3 regions of the Kitasatospora sp. NPDC059146 genome follow, and region 1 is predicted to be linked to each of the others. Evidence: riboswitches for the same ligand, from Rfam matches in the RefSeq annotation. Region 1 holds a riboswitch; each other region holds the start of a gene.
What was found. A riboswitch is a leader RNA that binds a small molecule or an ion and turns the genes downstream of it on or off. The one in region 1 is predicted to bind cobalamin.
Positions count from the first base shown of each region.

Region 1 (5,945 bases):
CACTTCGAGTCCGTCTTCAACGGGACCGCCTACCCCGACCAGGGCCTGACCATCGACGCCGTGCTGGCCTTCGCGGCCTCGCGCAGCTCCGACGACGCCGCCGCGAAGGCCACCGCCTGGCTGGCGAAGCCCGAGGTCATCAGCGGCTACCTCGGCGATGGCACCACCGAGGCCTATGCGGGCGCGACCGCCAAGCTGCTGCTCGCCGTCGAGGTCCGCGGCGGGGACCCGACCGCCTTCGGCGGCGTCGACCTGCCGGCCCGGCTGCGCTCGCTGCAGACCGCCGGAGGCCGCTTCTCCGACCGCTCCCAGTGGGGCGACTACAGCAACGCCTTCGGCCAGTCCCTCGCCCTGATCGCCCTGCACCGCACGCCCGGTGACGCCCCGGCGGCGGCCGTCGACTTCCTGGCGAACAGCCAGTGCGCGGACGGCGGCTTCCCGGTCTCCTTCGGCCAGGCCGCCTGCACCAGCGACCCCGACGCCACCGCGCTCGCCGTCCAGGCCCTCGCCGCCACCGGTCGCGCCGCCAAGGCGAACACGGGACTCGGCTGGCTCACCGCCCACCAGAACGGCGACGGCGGGTTCGCGGCCGCCGGGGCGACCGCCTCCAACGCCAACACCACCGGCCTGGCCACCCAGGCGCTGTTCTCCGGCGGGCGCCTGGCCGCCGGCTTCAAGGGCTGGAGCCGGCTGGTCAAGTTCCAGCAGGACTGCTCCGCGGACCCGGCGGTCCGCGGCGCCGTCGCCTACGACGCGAGCGGTTTCAACGCGGGCAACGGAGCCCGGGCCACGGCACAGGCCGTCCTCGGCCTCGCGGGCACCCCGCTGGCCACGCTGTCCGCCGCCGGTGCACGCCCCGGCGCCCCGACCCTCGCCTGCCCGGCCACGGTTACGGACACGGCCACGGCCACGCCCACGGCCGTGCGCTGAACGAGCCTGACTCCAGGAGGATTTCACCGATGACCGACACCTTCACCGCGGTCCGCCCGGCCCGCCGTGCCCGCCCGGCCCGCCGTACGCTCGGGTCGATCGCCGCTGCGGCGGCCCTCACGGCCGGCCTGCTCGGCGTCTCCGCCGTCCAGGCCCCGCAGGCGCGGGCGGACGCCTGCACCGGCACCACCGGGGTCACCGTCGTGGTCGACTTCACCGCCGTCGGCGGCGGCGTCCAGACCGGCTGTGCGCCCGGCGACCCGGCCAGCGGCCTGGCCGCGCTGACCGGGGCCGGTTTCTCGTACTCCTTCCACCCGCGCTTCCCGGGCTTCGTCTGCACGATCAACGCCCTGCCGACGACCTGCACCAACCCGACCGGCAGCGCCTACTGGTCGTACTGGCACGCCCAGCACGGCGGCCCCTGGTCGTACAGCAACCTGGGCGCGGGCAGCTACAACCCGGCACCCGGCGACGTCGAGGGCTGGTCCTTCGGCGCCGGTGCCCAGCCGGGCATCACCGCGTCCTGAACCGCGTCCTGAACCGCGGACGCCGACCGGTGCCCCGGCTCCTCTCCCGGGAGGGGCCGGGGCACCGGTGACCCCCCCACCGCTGCGCGTCAGCCCCGGTGCCGCACCCGGGTCCTCCCGCTCGGCCACCGCTGACGCCTCATTGACTCTGCTTCGGTCAACGTGGTCTGATGAACCGATTTTTTGCCCTCGGCATTCAGGGGAAGCCGGTCCAACTCCGGCGCTGACCCGCAACCGTGGACCCACCTGAGGGTGGGTGAGCCGGAATGCCTGGACCGGGGGTGTGTTCACACAGCACTTGCGTCGTCGCGGACTACGACGTGGTCTCGACGGTCCCGTGTTCCCCGTGGGCGGCCGTCGGCTGCGCCGTTTCTCCCGTGTCGACCGACCAGGGAGTCGTCGTGAGGGTCAGCAGCAGTCGTACACGTCACAGAAACCGGGACCTCGCCTCGCTGGTGGTCGCCGGTGCCGTCGCGGTCGCCGCCTGCGGTACGGTCCTGCTGGGGCACCCCGAGAGCGCGGCAGCCCGGCCGACGATCCCGGCCCTGACCGGTGCCGACCTCACCACCGCTCGGCACGACGCGGACGGCCCCACCGCCACACCGACCCCGCCTGCCGGGAGGAAGCCGGACGCCGCCAAGGGGAGTGCCTACCTCACCGACCCGTCCCGCCTGACGGACGGTCACTACTACGAGGGGTTCCCGGCCTTCGCCGACTTCGGCCTGACCATCGACGGGGCCTACGCCCTCGCCGCGACCGGTACGGACGACGCCGCGCTGCGCAGGATCGTCGACTTCCTGGACCAGCAGGGCAAGGACGCGAGCGCGCGCACCGTCAACGACTGGACCGCCATCGGCACCGAGTACGCCGGCGGCGGGTCCATCGGCAAGGAGGCGCTGCTCGCCGAGGCGGTCGGCCGCAACCCGCGGAACTTCGGCGGCCACGACCTGATCGCCGCCCTCGCCGCGATGGTGTGCACCAAGGCCGACGCGAGCACGGGCTGCGACGCCCCGGGCAACTACACCTACGCCACCTCGGTCTTCTCCCAGGCGCTCGCCGTCATGGCCCAGCTCCGGGCCGGAGAGTCGACCGGTGCCGCTCCCGCGATCGGCTACCTGAGGAGCCTCCAGCACCCGGACGGGTCCTGGCCGAGCCTGATCCCGGCCGCCGGTGACGCGGATGTGGACAGCACGGCCATGGCCGTCATGGCCCTCGCCCTGGTCCCCGGGGACGAGGCCGCCCAGGCGGTCGAGAAGGGCCTCGGCTGGCTCGCCGCACGGCAGTTGCCCGACGGCGGCTTCCCCGGCGCGGCCGGCAACTCCACCAACTCGGCCGCGCTGGCCGTCCAGGGGATGACGCTGCGCAAGGCCGCCTACGGCGGACAGATCGCCAAGGCGCTCGACTTCCTCGCCGGGCAGCAGAATGGTGACGGCGGGTTCAACGTCGCCTCCACCGGGCAGCGGGGGTCGGACGTCCGGGCGTCCACGCAGGTGCTCGGCGGCGCCACCGGCATCTCCTTCGGCACGCTGTCCCGCGACCTCGGCGGCTCGCCGACGCCGACCGGGACGCCGTCCACCACGCCGTCCGGCACGCCGACCCCGACGAGTACGGTCACCCCGACGGGTACTCCCTCCACCACTCCGTCCGGTACGCCCACCCCGACCGGCACCTCCACCCCGACGACCACGTCCACCGGGACCCCGACGGGTTCGCCCACCACGACCGGGCCCGGCCCGACCACCGGCGCGCCGTCGTCCGGTGGCGTCGACGCCCCGACGGATGGCGGTGCCGAGGCGGCCGGAGGCGTCCCGGTGCAGACCGGTTCGGATCACCTCGCGAGCACCGGAACCCAGGCACTGGCGCTGACGGCGGCCGCCGGTGCGCTGACCGCGCTCGGTGCCGCTGCCGTCATCGTCGCCCGTCGCCGCCGGACGGCCGCCCCGGGGCGTCACCGGTGAGCCGGGGACTCGGGCAGCGGCTCGCCCGGCTGTCCGGGGCGGCGGCACTGACCTCGGCGCTGGCATTCGGCGGCCTCGCCGTGGGCGTGGTCCCGGCTGCCGCTGCGCCGTTGCCGATGGAGCAGTGCACTCCGACCTCCGGGGTCGTCCTCGCCGTGGACCTGAGCAAGTGGGGCGGCCCGCTGCTGCGCTCCTGCGGCTCCACGCCCACCACCGGCTACACCCTGCTGAACCAAGGGGGTTGGAAGACCACCGGCACCGGCCACGACGGCCCGGCCTTCATCTGCCGGATCGGCTACAGCGGTTACCAGGGCGGCAAGCAGTTCCCGACCCCGGACCAGGAGAAGTGCGTCCTGACACCTCCGGCCACCGCGTACTGGTCGTACTGGCACGCTGATCCGGGCCAGAACGAGTGGTCCTACAGCCAGCTCGGGGCGATGCTCTACCAGCCGAAGCCCGGCAGCGTCGACCTGTGGATCTACGGCGGCACCAACGTGGAGGGCACCGAGGGGCGTCCGACCTTCTCGCCGGACAGCGTCCGGGCCCACAACCCCAGTTCCGGCGGGCAGCCGGCCGACCCGGGCCAGGGCACGACGGGCGGCTCCGGCGGAGCGGCGAGCGGTTCCGGTACGACGGGCGGATCGGGCACGACGGGCGGCAGCGGTACGACGCGTGGCGGCGGCTCCGGCTCGACCGGGGGTGCCCCGGCCCCGGCCGCACCCCGGCCCGGCGGAACCCGTCCGCCGGCGCCCGCCGCGACCCCGGGAACGGGTACCGCGGCCACTCCTGCGGACGGCATCACCCCGCCGGGAGCGCCCGATCCCACGCCGGTACCGGCCGAAGTCTCCACCGCCCCGCCGACCGAGACCCCGAGTGACGGGCCGACACCGCAGACGGCCGTGGCCGCGGCCGGGGCGACGTCCGCGCCCGCCGTGCCCGGCGGGGTGGTGGACGCCAACCCGGTGGCCGACGCCCCGCACGACTCCGGTTCGATGGTGCCCGCTGCGCTCGGGGCGGTCCTCGTCGTGGCGCTGGGCGTGGCCACGGTGGTGGCCGCACGCCGTCGCCGCCGACGGGCCGAGTGATCCGGTGAGCGCGCAAGACACCTGCGGCCTCGGCTCCCCGCAGCGCAGCCCCGGGCGGGGCGCCGGGGGCCGGCGCGCCCCGCGCAACCTCCACCCGCTGGCCTGGTGGGCCTGGGCGCTCGCCCTGGCGACCGCGGCCAGCCGCACCACCAACCCCTTGCTGCTCCTGCTCGTCCTCGCCGTGCTCGGCTACGTGGTCACCGCCCGCCGCAGCGAGGCCCCGTGGGCCCGCGGGTTCACCTACTACCTGTGGCTGGCGCTGACGGTGGTGGCGATCCGGGTGGTCTTCCGATGCGTCTTCGCCACCGGTGTCACCCCGCACGACCACCTGCTCTTCTCCCTGCCGCACATCCCCACCCCCGACTGGTACGCGGGGATCCGGATCGGCGGCCCGGTCTCGCTGGAGGCCACGCTCTCCGCGGCCTTCGACGGGCTGCGGCTGGCCTGTCTGATCTGCTGCATCGGCGCCGCGAACACCCTCGCCAACCCCAAGCGGGCCCTGCGCGTCCTGCCCGGTGCCCTCTACGAGCTCGGCGTCGCCGTGACGGTGGCGCTCAGTGTCGCGCCCCAGCTGGTGCAGAGCGTCCAACGGGTCGCCCGGGCACGGCGGTTGCGTGCGGGGCGGCGCAAGGGCGTCCGTGCCCTGCGCAGCATCGTGGTGCCGGTCCTGGAGGACGCGCTGGAGCGTTCGCTGGGCCTCGCGGCCGCGATGGACTCGCGTGGCTACGGGCGTTCCGGCACCGCCTCGCGCCGGTCCCGCCGGCTCACCGGGGTGCTGATGCTGCTCGGCATGTGCGGCCTGTGCGCCGGGGTGTACGGACTGCTGGACGGGACGGCCCCGGCCGCGCTCGGCCTGCCCGCCTTCCTCGCGGGTGCCGTGCTCTGCGTGGCGGGTCTGCTGCTCGGCGGGCGCCGGGTGCGGCGCACCACCTACCGGCCGGACCGCTGGCGGGCCGCGGAGTGGGGCGTGGCCGGTTGCGGAGCGGCCGCCGCCGTGCTGCTGTCCGCCACCGTCGGCTACGACGCCACCGACCTCAACCCCTCCCTCTACCCGCTGACCTGGCCGACGCTGCCGCTCGTCCCGGTGCTCGCCCTGCTCCTGGCGGGCGCGGCCGGGATCGTCTCGCCGCCGCCCGGCCGCACGCCCGGACCCACCGCCGTGCCGGGGCCGCGCCCGACCGCGCACCCCGACGACGCCACCGCCACCGCCGCCGCCACCACCACCGACCGCACGACCTCCGAGGTGAGCACGTGATCCGATTCGACCGGGTCGGCGTGGTGTACGACGGCGAGAGCACGCCCGTCCTGCGCGACGTCGACCTGCACATCCCGGAGGGCGAGCTCTGCCTGGTGGTCGGCCGTACCGGGGCGGGCAAGTCCACCCTGCTCGGCGCCGTCAACGGCCTCGTGCCGCACTTCACCGGCGGCACCCTGCGAGGCCGGGT
Region 1 covers NZ_JBHZCY010000020.1:33,487-39,431, forward strand. The annotation lists gene ACFXPX_RS11825 (peptidase) at 1-930, shown strand, start outside; gene ACFXPX_RS11830 (flagellar hook-length control protein FliK) at 960-1,457, shown strand; cobalamin riboswitch at 1,606-1,750, shown strand; gene ACFXPX_RS11835 (prenyltransferase/squalene oxidase repeat-containing protein) at 1,859-3,415, shown strand; gene ACFXPX_RS11840 (hypothetical protein) at 3,412-4,500, shown strand; gene ACFXPX_RS11845 (CbiQ family ECF transporter T component) at 4,505-5,755, shown strand; gene ACFXPX_RS11850 (ABC transporter ATP-binding protein) at 5,752-5,945, shown strand, end outside.

Region 2 (5,945 bases), on a different contig from region 1:
GGGCCGTCGGGTCCGGGCTAACGGGTGGTGCCGGAGGCGTACGGGAGGAGGGCCGTCTCGCGGGCGTTCTTGACCGCCCGGGCCACCGCCCGCTGCTGCTGGACGGTGAGCCGGGTGACCCGCCGGCTGCGGATCTTGCCGCGGTCGGAGACGAAGCGGCGCAGCAGGTCGGTGTCCTTGTAGTCGACGTACTCGATGCCGGCCGCGACCAGCGGGTTGGGCCGGGCCTTCGGCGCGGCGGTGCGGTTGCGCACGGGTGCTCCCTTGCGGTGGTGGGCGGTGTCGGTCAGTGGTGGACGGGGTCGAGGAGGTCCCGGAAGCCGTCCGGGAGGGCCTTCCAGCCGGGTTCGCCGGCGGCGAGTTCGGTGTCGGTGAGCAGGCAGGAGTCGAGCAGTTCGGTGAGGCCGTCGACGTCCAACCCCTCCGCGGTGAAGCTGAGCTGCTGCACCCGGTCCCCGTGCAGGGGGTGCCAGTCGAGGGCGGCCGCGGCGCGGCGGGCCGGCGGGTAGAGGTCCCAGGCGGCGTCGGGCAGGGCGATCAGCCAGGGCCCGCACTCCTCGACCGCGAGGTTGGCCCCGGCCGCGTCCCAGGCGAGCATCAGGTCGGGCCGGTTGGCGAGCCAGAACCTGCCGCGGCTGCGCTGGGCGGCCGGGACGAGCAGTTCGAGGGCCCGGTGCAGCCGTTCCGGGTGCAGCGGCCGGCGGCGCTCCCAGACCAGGGTGCTCACCCCGGCCTCGTCGCTCTCCTGGGGGAGCAGCGCGATCGCCGGGTTGACGCGGTCGCGCGCGGCGGCCACGTCGAAGCCGCCGAGGGCGGCCCGGGCGAGCGCACCGGTGCCGAGCCGGACCACCCGGGCGGTCGGGTGGAGCTGGCGCAGCAGCGCGAGCCCCGGCGCGTGCGCGGTGGCGCGCGGCACGGCGAGCGTGGTGGCGTACTCGACCTGGTGGGCGAGCGCCTCGGCGCGGGTGCGTTCGTCCCGGGCGGCGGTGTGCTGCCCGTGCTCCACCAGCTCGTCGGGCACGGAGAGTTCGCCGACCAGCCGGTCCGGGTCGACGGCGGTGACCACGCCCGCGAGTTCGATCGCCTCCGCCAGGGGGCGGCCGTCCACCTCGCCCCCGGCGAGCACCTCGACCGCGGGGTGCGGGTCGCTGCCGCCCCAGAGTTCGACCACCGCGAGCCCGTACCGGCCGCCGTCGGCGAGTTCCAGCAGCCGGGGCAGCAGGTCCTCGCGCAGGGCGCAGCACGGGCAGTCGTTCACCAGCGGGACCGAGCCGGTGTCGAACGCCCCGCCGGCGTCCCGCAGTTCGCGGTGGACCAGGCCGCGCGCGGCGTCCCGCAGGTCGTGCCGCAGCACCACGGCGTCCACCGCGGCGGCCGTCAACTCCTCGACGGCGGACCGGCGTTCGTCCGGGTGCAGCCCGGCGACCACCACCACCGGGAGCCTGGTGCCGTCCATGCCGCTCACCAGCTCGCCTTGCGCACGCCCGGCAGGTGTCCGGCGTGGGCGTGGACGCGCAGGTTGACCCGGGAGAGGCCGAAGGCGCGCAGGTAGCCGCGCGGCCGGCCGTCGACGGCATCGCGGTTGCGGACCCTGGTGGGGCTCGCGTCGCGGGGCTGGCGGGCGAGTTCGGCCTGGGCGGCGGCGCGCTCGGCGGGGGCGGTGCCGGGGTGGGCGATGAGCCGCTTGAGTTCGGCCCGGCGCTGGGCGTAGCGGGCGACGATCACTCGCCGCTGCTCGTTCTTGGCGATCTTGCTCTGCTTGGCCATCAGACCTTCCCCCCTCGGGCGCGGATGCGGGCGACGGCGGCCTCGACGCCGATCGTGTCGACGGTCTTGATCCCCTTGGCGCTCAGCACCAGCCGGACGTACCGGCCCTCACTGGGCAGCCAGTAGCGCTTGCGCTGGATGTTGGGGTCGAAGCGGCGCGGGGTGCGGCGGTGCGAGTGCGAGATCGCGTTGCCGAAGCCGGGCCGGCGGCCGGTGAGCCGGCAGTGGGCGGACATGGGTGCTCCCTGGCGTCCGGGAATGGGCAGGACGGAGGTCACGTTACACCAGATGAAAATGACATCCATTTCGGTGTACGGTTCCGATCCATCCCCGCGAACCCCGCACCCGGAGGCCCCCGGACCCCGAGGGTCCACGGGCCCGAGACCCCAGGAGGACGCCCGATGGCCCGCAGCGAACTGCGCCCCGTGATCAAGCTCCGCTCCACCGCCGGCACCGGCTACACGTACGTGACCCGCAAGAACCGCCGCAACGACCCGGACCGGATGGTCCTGCGCAAGTACGACCCGGTCGCGGGCCGGCACGTCGACTTCCGCGAAGAGCGCTGACCGCACGAACCCCTCGGAGGAGCCCAGCCATGAAGCCCGGAATCCACCCCGCCTACCGCCCGGTCGTCTTCCGCGACAAGGTCGGCGGCCTCGCCTTCCTCACCCGCTCCACGGTCACCGGTGACCGCACGGTCGAGTGGGAGGACGGCAACACCTACCCGGTGATCGACGTCGAGATCTCCTCGGCGAGCCACCCCTTCTACACCGGCCAGTCCCGGGTGCTCGACACCGCCGGCCGGGTCGAGCAGTTCCGCCGCCGCTACGGCGACCGGCACTGACGGCGGAACGCGAACGGCGCCTCCCCGGCTCGGGGAGGCGCCGTTCGCGACGCGCGGGCACTGCCGCCACCGCTACTGCTGCTGCGTGGGCGTCCAGCGCTTCTCGACGCCCGCCAGCTTCCAGTACGCGATGGCGATCGCCCACACCACCACGAACAGCCCGGCGATCGCGTAGCCGACGTTGTCCAGCGAGATGTCCGCGATGAACCCGGTCACCGGGTCGGTCAGGTCGAGCTTCTCGTGCAGCACGCCGACCAGCTCGATGGTGCCGATGATGAAGGCCACCGCGATCGACAGCCCGGTGATGGTCAGGTTGTAGTACACCTTGCGCACCGGGTTGGAGAAGGCCCACTGGTACGCGAAGTTCATGAACGTCCCGTCCAGGGTGTCGAACAGGCTCATCCCGGCCGCGAACAGCAGCGGCAGGCAGACGATCGCGTACCAGGGCAGCCCGGCCGCCGCGCCCGAACCGGCCATCACCATCAGGGTGACCTCGGTCGCGGTGTCGAAGCCCAGGCCCAGCACCATGCCGACCGGGAACATCTGCCCGGGCCGGGTGATCGAGCGGGTCGCCCGGTTCAGGATCCGGGCCATGAAGCCGCGCGAGTCGAGGTGCGCCTCCAGCTCCGACTCGTCGAACTGCCCGGCCCGCATCGAGCGGAACACCTTGAGGATGCCGAGCAGCGCCGCCAGGTTGAGCGCGCCGATCAGGTAGAGGAAGGCGCCGGAGGCCGTGGTGCCGACCAGCCCGAGCCACTTGTGGGTGGCCGAGTCGTCGTCCATCAGCGTGTTCGCCAGCTGGGCGCCGCCCGCCACCAGGGCGGCCATGATGACCACCATCGAGGAGTGGCCGAGCGCGAACCAGAAGCCGACCGAGACCGGCCGCTTGCCGTCCGCCATCAGCTTGCGGGTGGTGTTGTCGATCACCGCGATGTGGTCGGCGTCGAAGGCGTGCCGCATGCCGAGGGTGTAGGCCGTGATGCCCAGGCCCACCCCGAAGACCTGGGTGCCGACGGCGTAGTTGTGCGGCGCGACCAGGAAGACGAGGGTCCCGAAGGCCACCACGTGCATGGCCAGGATCACCCCCATCAACCCGGCGGTCCGGAGGGTGTCCTCGCGCTTCCACCGGAAGGTGGGCAGTACGGAGGGGGCGGGGCCCGCCTCGGCGGGCGCGGCGGTTTCGGGCAGGGTCATCTTCGGATCACGCTCCAGCACCTCGTGGAATGACTTCGTGAGATGCCGTGGCCGGTCTCCTGGCTCACGGGGCTTCCCGACCCGCCTTCCCAGGTGCACGAAGCACCCAGTGGCACGTGGATCCGGACGACTGTCCCCCGATCACAGTGGCGAGGGCCGCTCCGGAATGGGACCTGTTGAGGGTCCGTCACCGGTCTTCCCGAGCACCACGGCGGGGAACACCGTAGGGGCAGGACCACACCCTCGCAAGGTTGCGCACCTGTGCAGGTGTCCAGGATCACAGGTCGTGAGCTGCCAGAATGTCCGCATGCATCTCGTACCGGCCGACCGCGCGGGCCACCGCACCATCGACGGACACCGGGTCTGCGAGGCCATCGCCGCCATCGGGGACACCGCCCACGTCCGGACCTGGGCCGAGCGGTTCTCCCTGCTCTCCGACCCCGGCCGGCTCGCCCTGCTGCTCGCCCTCCACCGGGCCGGCCCGCTCGCCGTCAGCGACCTGGCGGTCGCCACCGGCATGCGCGACCCGGCCGTCTCCCAGGCCCTGCGACTGCTCCGCACGGCGGGCGTGGTCACCGGCGACAAGGACGGACGCGTGGTGCGCTACCGGCTCGTGGACGACGCCCTGCGCCCCCTCCTCGACGAGTGCGCCGCCGCCGACCACGAGGAGCCCGCCGCGGCGGCGGGCTGACCGACACTCGGCAAACCACGCCGGGGGCGCGGCGGGGTGAGTACGATCACGATGTGCCGTCCCACCCCCACGTCTGGCCCGCCGACCGCTGGAACACCCGCCCGGTCAAGGCCCGCGTGCTGGCGGTCGCCCGCACCCTCACCTCGGCGACCCGGGTCCTGGACGTCCTCACCCTGCTCGACCCGGACGGCATCGAGCGGTACTTCACCGTCAACCCCGGCTCCGCCTTCGCCGACCGCGCCCTGGACGAGTACCTCCACGGCCTGCCCGGCTACACCGTGCTGGACTGGGAGGACGCCGTCCGCCACCGCTTCGACCTGGCCGTCGCCTGCGCCGTCCACGCCTCCATGCACCGGCTGGACGCCCGCCTGGTCGTCCTCCCGCACGGTGCCGGCTACAACCGCCTGGTCACCGAGTCCACCGGCGACGCGGTCAGCTCCGCCGGCCTCTCCCGCAACGAACTCACCCACCGCGGAGAGGTGTTCGTCGACGTCCTCGGCCTCTCCCACCCCGAACAGCTGGACCGGCTGCGGGCCTCCTGCCCCGAGGCCCTGGACGTCGCCGAGGTCGTCGGCGACCCGTGCTTCGACCGGATCCTGCGCAGCCGACGCTCCCGCGACGGCTACCGCGCCGCCCTCGGCGCCGTCGACGGCCGCCGACTCGTCGTCGTCGACTCCACCTGGAGCGAGCACTCGTTATTCGGCCGTCACCCCGACCTGCCGCAGCGGCTGGTCCGCCGACTGCCCGCCGACGAGTACGCGGTGGCCGTCGTGCTGCACCCCAACATCTGGAGCCGGCACGACCCGGCGGCCCTGCTCGACGACGCCCGGCGGATGGGCCTGCGCCTCGTCCCGCCCCACCAGGGCTGGCAGGCCGCCCTCGTCGCCGCCGACGTCATGATCGGCGACCACGGCTCGGTCTCCTTCTACGGCGCCGCCCTGCGACGGCCCACGATGATCGTCGCCACCGGCGCCGCCGAACTCGACCCGCGGTCCCCCAGCTACGCCTTCGGCCAGGCCGCACCCGTCCTCGACCCCGACGGCGACCTCGCCGCCCAACTCGAACTCGCCCTGGCCCGGACCCCGGACGACCGCACCGACCTGACGGCCATCACCGACCGCTCGCTCGCCCACCGCGGCGAATCCGCCCGACTGCTGCGCCCACTGCTCTACTCCTTCCTCGACGGCCTCGACGAGCCCGCCGGCGAACCCGTCCTGCCGCCCTACCCCAAGCCCGCGCCCCGGCCCGGAGGCGGCGAAGGGCCCAGCGCGTACGACGTCGAGGGCAAGAGCGAGGGGACGGAGGTCAGCCTGCGGCGCTACCCCTTCCACCCCGACGACCACACCCCGCGCGGCTTCCACGCCCTCACCGACGACCACCCGGGCGACGCCCTGCGGTACACCGCCGAAGTCCTCGCCCGCACCGAGGCCCGGGCCGAACGCCCCGCCG
Region 2 covers NZ_JBHZCY010000055.1:49,853-55,797, forward strand. The annotation lists gene rpsR (30S ribosomal protein S18) at 18-254, opposite strand; gene ACFXPX_RS23310 (CobW family GTP-binding protein) at 287-1,456, opposite strand; gene rpsN (30S ribosomal protein S14) at 1,462-1,767, opposite strand; gene rpmB (50S ribosomal protein L28) at 1,767-2,003, opposite strand; gene rpmG (50S ribosomal protein L33) at 2,169-2,333, shown strand; gene ACFXPX_RS23330 (type B 50S ribosomal protein L31) at 2,363-2,611, shown strand; gene ACFXPX_RS23335 (HoxN/HupN/NixA family nickel/cobalt transporter) at 2,684-3,805, opposite strand; cobalamin riboswitch at 3,837-4,031, opposite strand; gene ACFXPX_RS23340 (ArsR/SmtB family transcription factor) at 4,113-4,496, shown strand; gene ACFXPX_RS23345 (hypothetical protein) at 4,550-5,945, shown strand, end outside.
Region 2: another riboswitch for cobalamin. It lies ahead of ACFXPX_RS23335 (HoxN/HupN/NixA family nickel/cobalt transporter); the one in region 1 lies ahead of ACFXPX_RS11835 (prenyltransferase/squalene oxidase repeat-containing protein).

Region 3 (5,945 bases), on a different contig from region 1:
GTGAACCGGCTCGCCGACCGCCTGCGCGGCTGGGCCGAACGCCCCGGCGCGGGCGCCGGCACCCCGGTGGACGTGGCCTCCCCGGACCGCCGCACCGAGGCGAGCACCCTGGCCCGCACCCAGCGCGCGGGCTGACCACCCCACGGGGGCGGGCCCGGCAGCCGTGCCGCGCCCGCCCCCGAACCCGTCCGATCGGCCCGCCTGATCAGCCCATCTGATCAACCCGCCCGATCAGCCCGCGAGTTCGGCCCGCAGGCGGCGGGCGGCGGCGACCAGGCTTTCCAGCGAGGCGCGGGTCTCGGGCCAGCCGCGGGTCTTGAGGCCGCAGTCGGGGTTGACCCAGAGCCGCTCGGCGGGGATCGCCGCCAGTCCGGCCCGCAGCAGCTCGACGGCCTCCTCGGTGCTCGGCACCCGCGGGGAGTGGATGTCCCAGACACCCGGGCCGACCTCGCGCGGGTACCCGGCGGAGGCCAGTTCCCCGGCGACCTCCATGTGCGAACGGGTCGCCTCCAGGGAGATCACGTCGGCGTCGAGTTCGTCGATCGCGGTCATGATCGCGCCGAACTCGGCGTAGCACATGTGGGTGTGCACCTGGGTGTCGGCGCGCACGCCCGAGGTGGCCAGCCGGAAGGCCTCGGTGGCCCAGTCCAGGTAGGCCGGGCGGCCGGCGGCGCGCAGCGGCAGGGTCTCGCGCAGGGCCGGTTCGTCGACCTGGACGACGGCGGCGCCCGCGGCCTCCAGGTCGGCGACCTCGTCGCGCAGGGCGAGGGCCACCTGCCGGGCGGTCTCGGCGAGCGGCTGGTCGTCGCGGACGAAGGACCAGGCGAGCATGGTGACCGGGCCGGTCAGCATGCCCTTGACCGGGCGGTCGGTCAGGTCCTGGGCGTAGCGGAACCAGTCGACGGTCATCGGCTGCGGGCGGGAGATGTCCCCGGCCAGGACCGGCGGCCGGACGTAGCGGGTGCCGTAGGACTGCACCCAGCCGTGCCGGGTGGCCAGGTAGCCGGTGAGCTGCTCGGCGAAGTACTGGACCATGTCGTTGCGCTCGGGCTCGCCGTGCACCAGGACGTCCAGGCCGGTCTTCTCCTGGTAGGCGACCACCTCGCGGACCTCCGCCTCCATCCGCTCCCGGTACGCGGCGGCGTCGATCCGCCCGGCGGTCAGGTCGGCCCGGGCGACGCGCAGTTCGGTGGTCTGCGGGAAGGAGCCGATGGTGGTGGTCGGCAGCAGCGGCAGTGCGAGCCGGGCCCGCTGGGCCGCGGCCCGTACGGGGTAGGGCTGGGCGCGCCGGGCGTCGCCCGGGGTGACGGCCGCGGTGCGGGCGCGTACGGCCGGGTCGCGGGTGATCGGCGAGGTGGCGCGGGAGGCCAGGTCGGCGCGGTTGGCGGCGAGTTCGGCGGTGATCGCGCCGGTGCCCTCGCGCAGGGCGCGGGCCAGCAGCGCGGTCTCGGTGGCCTTCTGCTTGGCGAAGGCGAGCCAGCGGGCGATCTGCGGGTCGATGTCGCGTTCGAGGGTGGCGTCGATCGGCACGTGCAGCAGCGAGCAGGAGGGCGCGACGTCGACCCGGTCGGCGAGCCCGAGCAGGGTGGCCAGGGTGGCCAGCGAGGCGCCCAGGTCGTTGATCCAGATGTTGCGGCCGTCGATCACCCCGGCGACCAGGCGCTTGCCGGGCAGCCCGCCGACGGCGGCGAGGTCCGCCAGGTTGGCGGCGGCCGGTCCGGTGAAGTCCAGCGCCAGGCCCTCCACCGGGGCCTTGGCCAGCACCGCCAGGGCGTCGCCGAGGCGGTCGAAGTAGCTCGCCACCAGCAGCTTGGGGCGCTCGGTCGGCGCGCCCAGCTCGCGGTAGGCCCGGGCGGCGGAGTTCAGCTCGGCCGGGGTCCGGTCCTGGACCAGCGCGGGCTCGTCCAGCTGCACCCACTCCGCGCCGGCGGCCCGGAGCGCCGCGAGCAGTTCCGCGTAGACGGGCAGCAGCCGGTCCAGCAGGGTGATCGGCTGGAAGTCGGGGGCCACCCCCGGCGCCGGCTTGGCGAGCAGCAGGTAGCTGACCGGCCCGACCAGCACCGGACGGGCGCCGTGGCCGAGCGCGAGCGCCTCCTTGAGCTCGGCGACGGCCTTGGCCGGGTTCGCGGCGAAGGCGGTATCCGGCCCCAGCTCCGGGACGAGGTAGTGGTAGTTGGTGTCGAACCACTTGGTCATCTCCAGCGGAGCGACGTCCTGGTTGCCGCGCGCCATGGCGAAGTAGCCGTCCAGCGGGTCGGCGTCGACCGCCGCCCGGTGCCGCGGCGGGATCGCGCCGACCGCCACGGTGGTGTCCAGTACGTGGTCGTAGAGCGAGAAGTCGCCGGTCGGGACCTCCTCGATGCCGGAGTCGGCGAGCTGCTGCCAGTTCCCCCGGCGCAGGTCGGCGGCGGTGGCCAGCAGCACCTCGGCGGTGACGGCGCCCTTCCAGTACCCCTCGATCGCCTTCTTCAACTCCCGGCCCCGCCCCTGGCGGGGGTAGCCGTGGGCGGTGGCGAGGGTCGCCGCGGCTGCGGACTTCGTGGTCAAGGGACTCTCCTTCGCGAGTCTGGTTCCTCAAGTGCCCGGCGACGGGGACGAGGACGCGAAGGGACGACGGACCGGACGGGCCCCCGCACACGGGTACGGCTCCGCCAGGTGTGGTCGCCGACCCGCCCTCGAGGTCACCGGATGGCCGGGCGCGAACGGTCGCACCCGGGCAGTGGCAGGTCTTCGGACTCGCGGGCCCGCCCGTCCTCCTCGAGGACCGGCACCTACTGGCCGTCGCTTCCCAGACCCGAACCGGGCCCAGTGCGTATGACGGCGGTCGTTCCCACTCACCGCTGCGGGGCAGTCCCGGACTGGCCAGTTGAAAGGCGTCACCGGGTTCCCTCTTACGACACCCCGCCTGGCGGACGGGGCGAACCAGCTGCACCCGCCACCCTACGGGCAGCCCGCCGGTTTCCGGTCGGAGAACCGCACAACCGTCCACATGATGAGACGACGTCAGCCGCCGACGACCTCGGCCTGCGACCGGGGTCAGCCTCCGGCCGCTGCGACGGCCCGGGTCAGCCGACCGCCACCCCGACCAGGCAGGTGTCATCGTCGGTGTCGGCACCGCTGTACTGCAACAGGTGGTCCAGGTGCCCCTCGAGGCCGTCCCCACCCTCGGCGGCCAGCCGGTGCGCCCGCTCGGCGAGGGTCGTCAGGTTGCTCAGCGACGCCTGGAGGGACTCGTCGCGGCGCTCGATCAGCCCGTCGGTGTACATCACCAGGGTGTCCCCGGGCCGGAGCACGATCTCCTCCTCCTGGTAGTCCGCCTGGTCGACGGCGCCGAGCAGGATCCCGCCGAGCTGCGGGAGGGTCCGCGCCCGGCCCTCGCGCAGCAGGACCGGTGGCGGGTGGCCAGCGCGGGCCCAGCGCAGCCGCCGGGTGGCGGGTTCGTAGAGCCCGCAGACGGCGGTGGCGGTCACGTTGTCCGTGAGGTGGTGGGTCACGCTGTTCAGCCAGTTGAGCAGTTGGCCCGGTCCGGCACCGGTAGCGGCCAGGCCGCGCAGGGCGTTGCGCAACGCGACCATGCCGGTGGCTGCCTCGATGCCGTGCCCGGCGACGTCGCCGACGCAGATCAGGACGTCGCCGGTGGGCAGCACGAGGGCGTCGTACCAGTCGCCGCCGACCAGGTGGTCCTTCTCGGCGGGGCGGTAGCGCACCGCCACGTGCAGGTCGTGAAGGTCCAGCGGCCCCCGGGCGGGCGGCATGATGGCGTGCTGGAGCTGGAGGGCGAGGCGGCTGCGCTCGGCGGCCTGCTGCTCGCTCTGGGCGAGCTGGTCGCGGGTGGCGGCCAGGGCGACCTCGGTCCAGTGCTGGGCGGAGATGTCCTGGTAGGCGCCGCGGACCACGCGCAGTCCGCTGTCCGGGTCGTGCACCGGTTCCGCCACCACCCGGATGTGCCGGGTGACCCCGTCGGCGCGCTGGAGGCGGAAGGCGGTGGAGGCGGGCCGCCGGTGGTGCAGCAGCGTCCGCAGGAAGCGGCCGATGGTCTGCCGGTCGTCCGGGTGGGCGTGCTCGGCGAGCTGGTCGAGGGCGATCGGCCGGTCGGTCGGCGCGAGCCCGTGCAGCTCGAACAGGGTTTCGTTCCAGTCGATCCGACGGGTCGCCAGGTTCTCCTCGAAGCCGCCGATGCGGCCGAGGCGTTGGGCGTGCTGGAGCAGTCGGGCGACCCGCGGGGTACCGTCGTCGAGCCGCCAGACGACCACCAGGTGGGTGCCGTGCCGGCTGATGCCCACCTGGGCCCGGGCGGTCAGCGGCACCCCGTCGACCAGGGCGGCCAGCCGCATGTCCTGGGTACGGAAGGGCTCGCCGGTGGCGAAGACGTGCTCGACCATCTCGGCCAGACCGCCCGGTGCGGCCGCCAGCGGGTAGGCCTCCAGCAGTCGGCGACCCACGATGGCCACCGTCGGCCGGCCGGCGAAGTCCGCGAAGGACGGGTTGACGTGCCGGATCACGAACCGGGGCGGGAGTCCGTCGTGGTCCGGGGCGAGCCGCAGGACCAGGCAGGGGTCGAACAGTCCGTCGGCCAGCTGCCGCAGTTCGTCGAACTGGGCGTCCGCGGGATCGCTGGCGGAGAACTCCCGTCCGTCCCAGGACTCCAGGGTGGCGGCGGCCACCTCGGCGAGCGCCTCGAACTGCCGTTGCAGGGGCTGGGAGCGCTCGGGGAGTTCCTCGTTCCAGCAGAGCTCCAGCACGCCGATCAGCCGGCCGCCGACCCCGGCCGGCACGGCCAGCCGACCGCCGCGGACGTCGTGCTGGCCGATCGAGGGCAGCGAGGCGTCGGCGAGCACGGGGTAGGCGACGGTGCCTCGTTCGTCCAGCGCCCGGCGGGCCGGCGTGGGCACGCCCGGGGGTACGTGGCGCCAGCGGCGGGCCTCCTCCGGCTGGAACCCGGCGCTGCCCGCGAGGGAGAGCGAGAGGTCGGGATGGGCGGCCCAGACGGCCACCGCGGCCACGCCGAGCGGCCGCAGGGCGTGCTCCAGCATGGAGCGGGCCGCGCTCTCGGCGTCGCCGCCCGCGACAGTGTCGGCCTCGATGCTGCGCAGCCGGCGGGCGACCGGGCCCGTGGTACGGACGGCCGTACCGGCGACGAAGTCACGGGCGAGTGCGGAGATCCGGTCGGCCGCGACCTGGTTGACCAGGTCGGCGGCCAGCGCCAGGGTGGTCACCCCGGCCTGCTCGGCGAGGCCCTCCAGCTGGCGGGCGGCCTCGGTGGGGCCGCAGCGCAGCCGTTCCACCAGGACGCCGACGGCCAGCTCGACCACGGCGCGGCCCGCCGAGTCGGCCTGGGCCTGGTCGAGTTCCCGGCGCAGCCACTCCACCGTGCTGGCGAGCCGGCCCATGGCGGTCGCCGTCGGGTCCGGGTCCGGGTCCGGGTCCGGGTCCGGGTCCGGGCCGCCCGGGGCTGCCGGGCGGGCCGTCGGTTCCGGACCGTACGACGGGGACGCCTCGCCGGGCGGGGCTGCGTCGCCGACCGGCTGCGGACCGGCCGGGGTGCGCTGGGCGCCGACCCTGGGCAGGACGGTGGCCGGGTCCGCCGCCCGAGCGCGATCGGCTGCGGGCTGCTCCGGTGGGTGCTGCACGGTGGTGGGCTCCTGGGTCGTGGACGGCGGCTCCGGACGGCGACTCCGGACGGCGGCTACCGGGTGAGGTGGTGGGTGATCCGGTTGATCACCTCGTCCGCGTCCACCGGCTTGGTGATGTAGTCGCTCGCCCCTGCGGCCAGGCTCTTCTCCCGGTCGCCGAGCATCGCCTTGGCGGTCACGGCGATGATCGGCAGCCCCTCGTGCTCGGGCATCGCGCGGATCGCCGCGGTGGCCGTGTACCCGTCCATCTCGGGCATCATCACGTCCATCAGGATGACGTCGATGCCGGGGTGGGCGGTCAGCGACTCCAGG
Region 3 covers NZ_JBHZCY010000045.1:40,744-46,688, reverse strand. The annotation lists gene ACFXPX_RS20570 (hypothetical protein) at 1-135, shown strand, start outside; gene metE (5-methyltetrahydropteroyltriglutamate--homocysteine S-methyltransferase) at 232-2,547, opposite strand; cobalamin riboswitch at 2,725-2,894, opposite strand; gene ACFXPX_RS20560 (SpoIIE family protein phosphatase) at 3,066-5,630, opposite strand; gene ACFXPX_RS20555 (HAMP domain-containing protein) at 5,687-5,945, opposite strand, start outside.
Region 3: another riboswitch for cobalamin. It lies ahead of metE (5-methyltetrahydropteroyltriglutamate--homocysteine S-methyltransferase); the one in region 1 lies ahead of ACFXPX_RS11835 (prenyltransferase/squalene oxidase repeat-containing protein).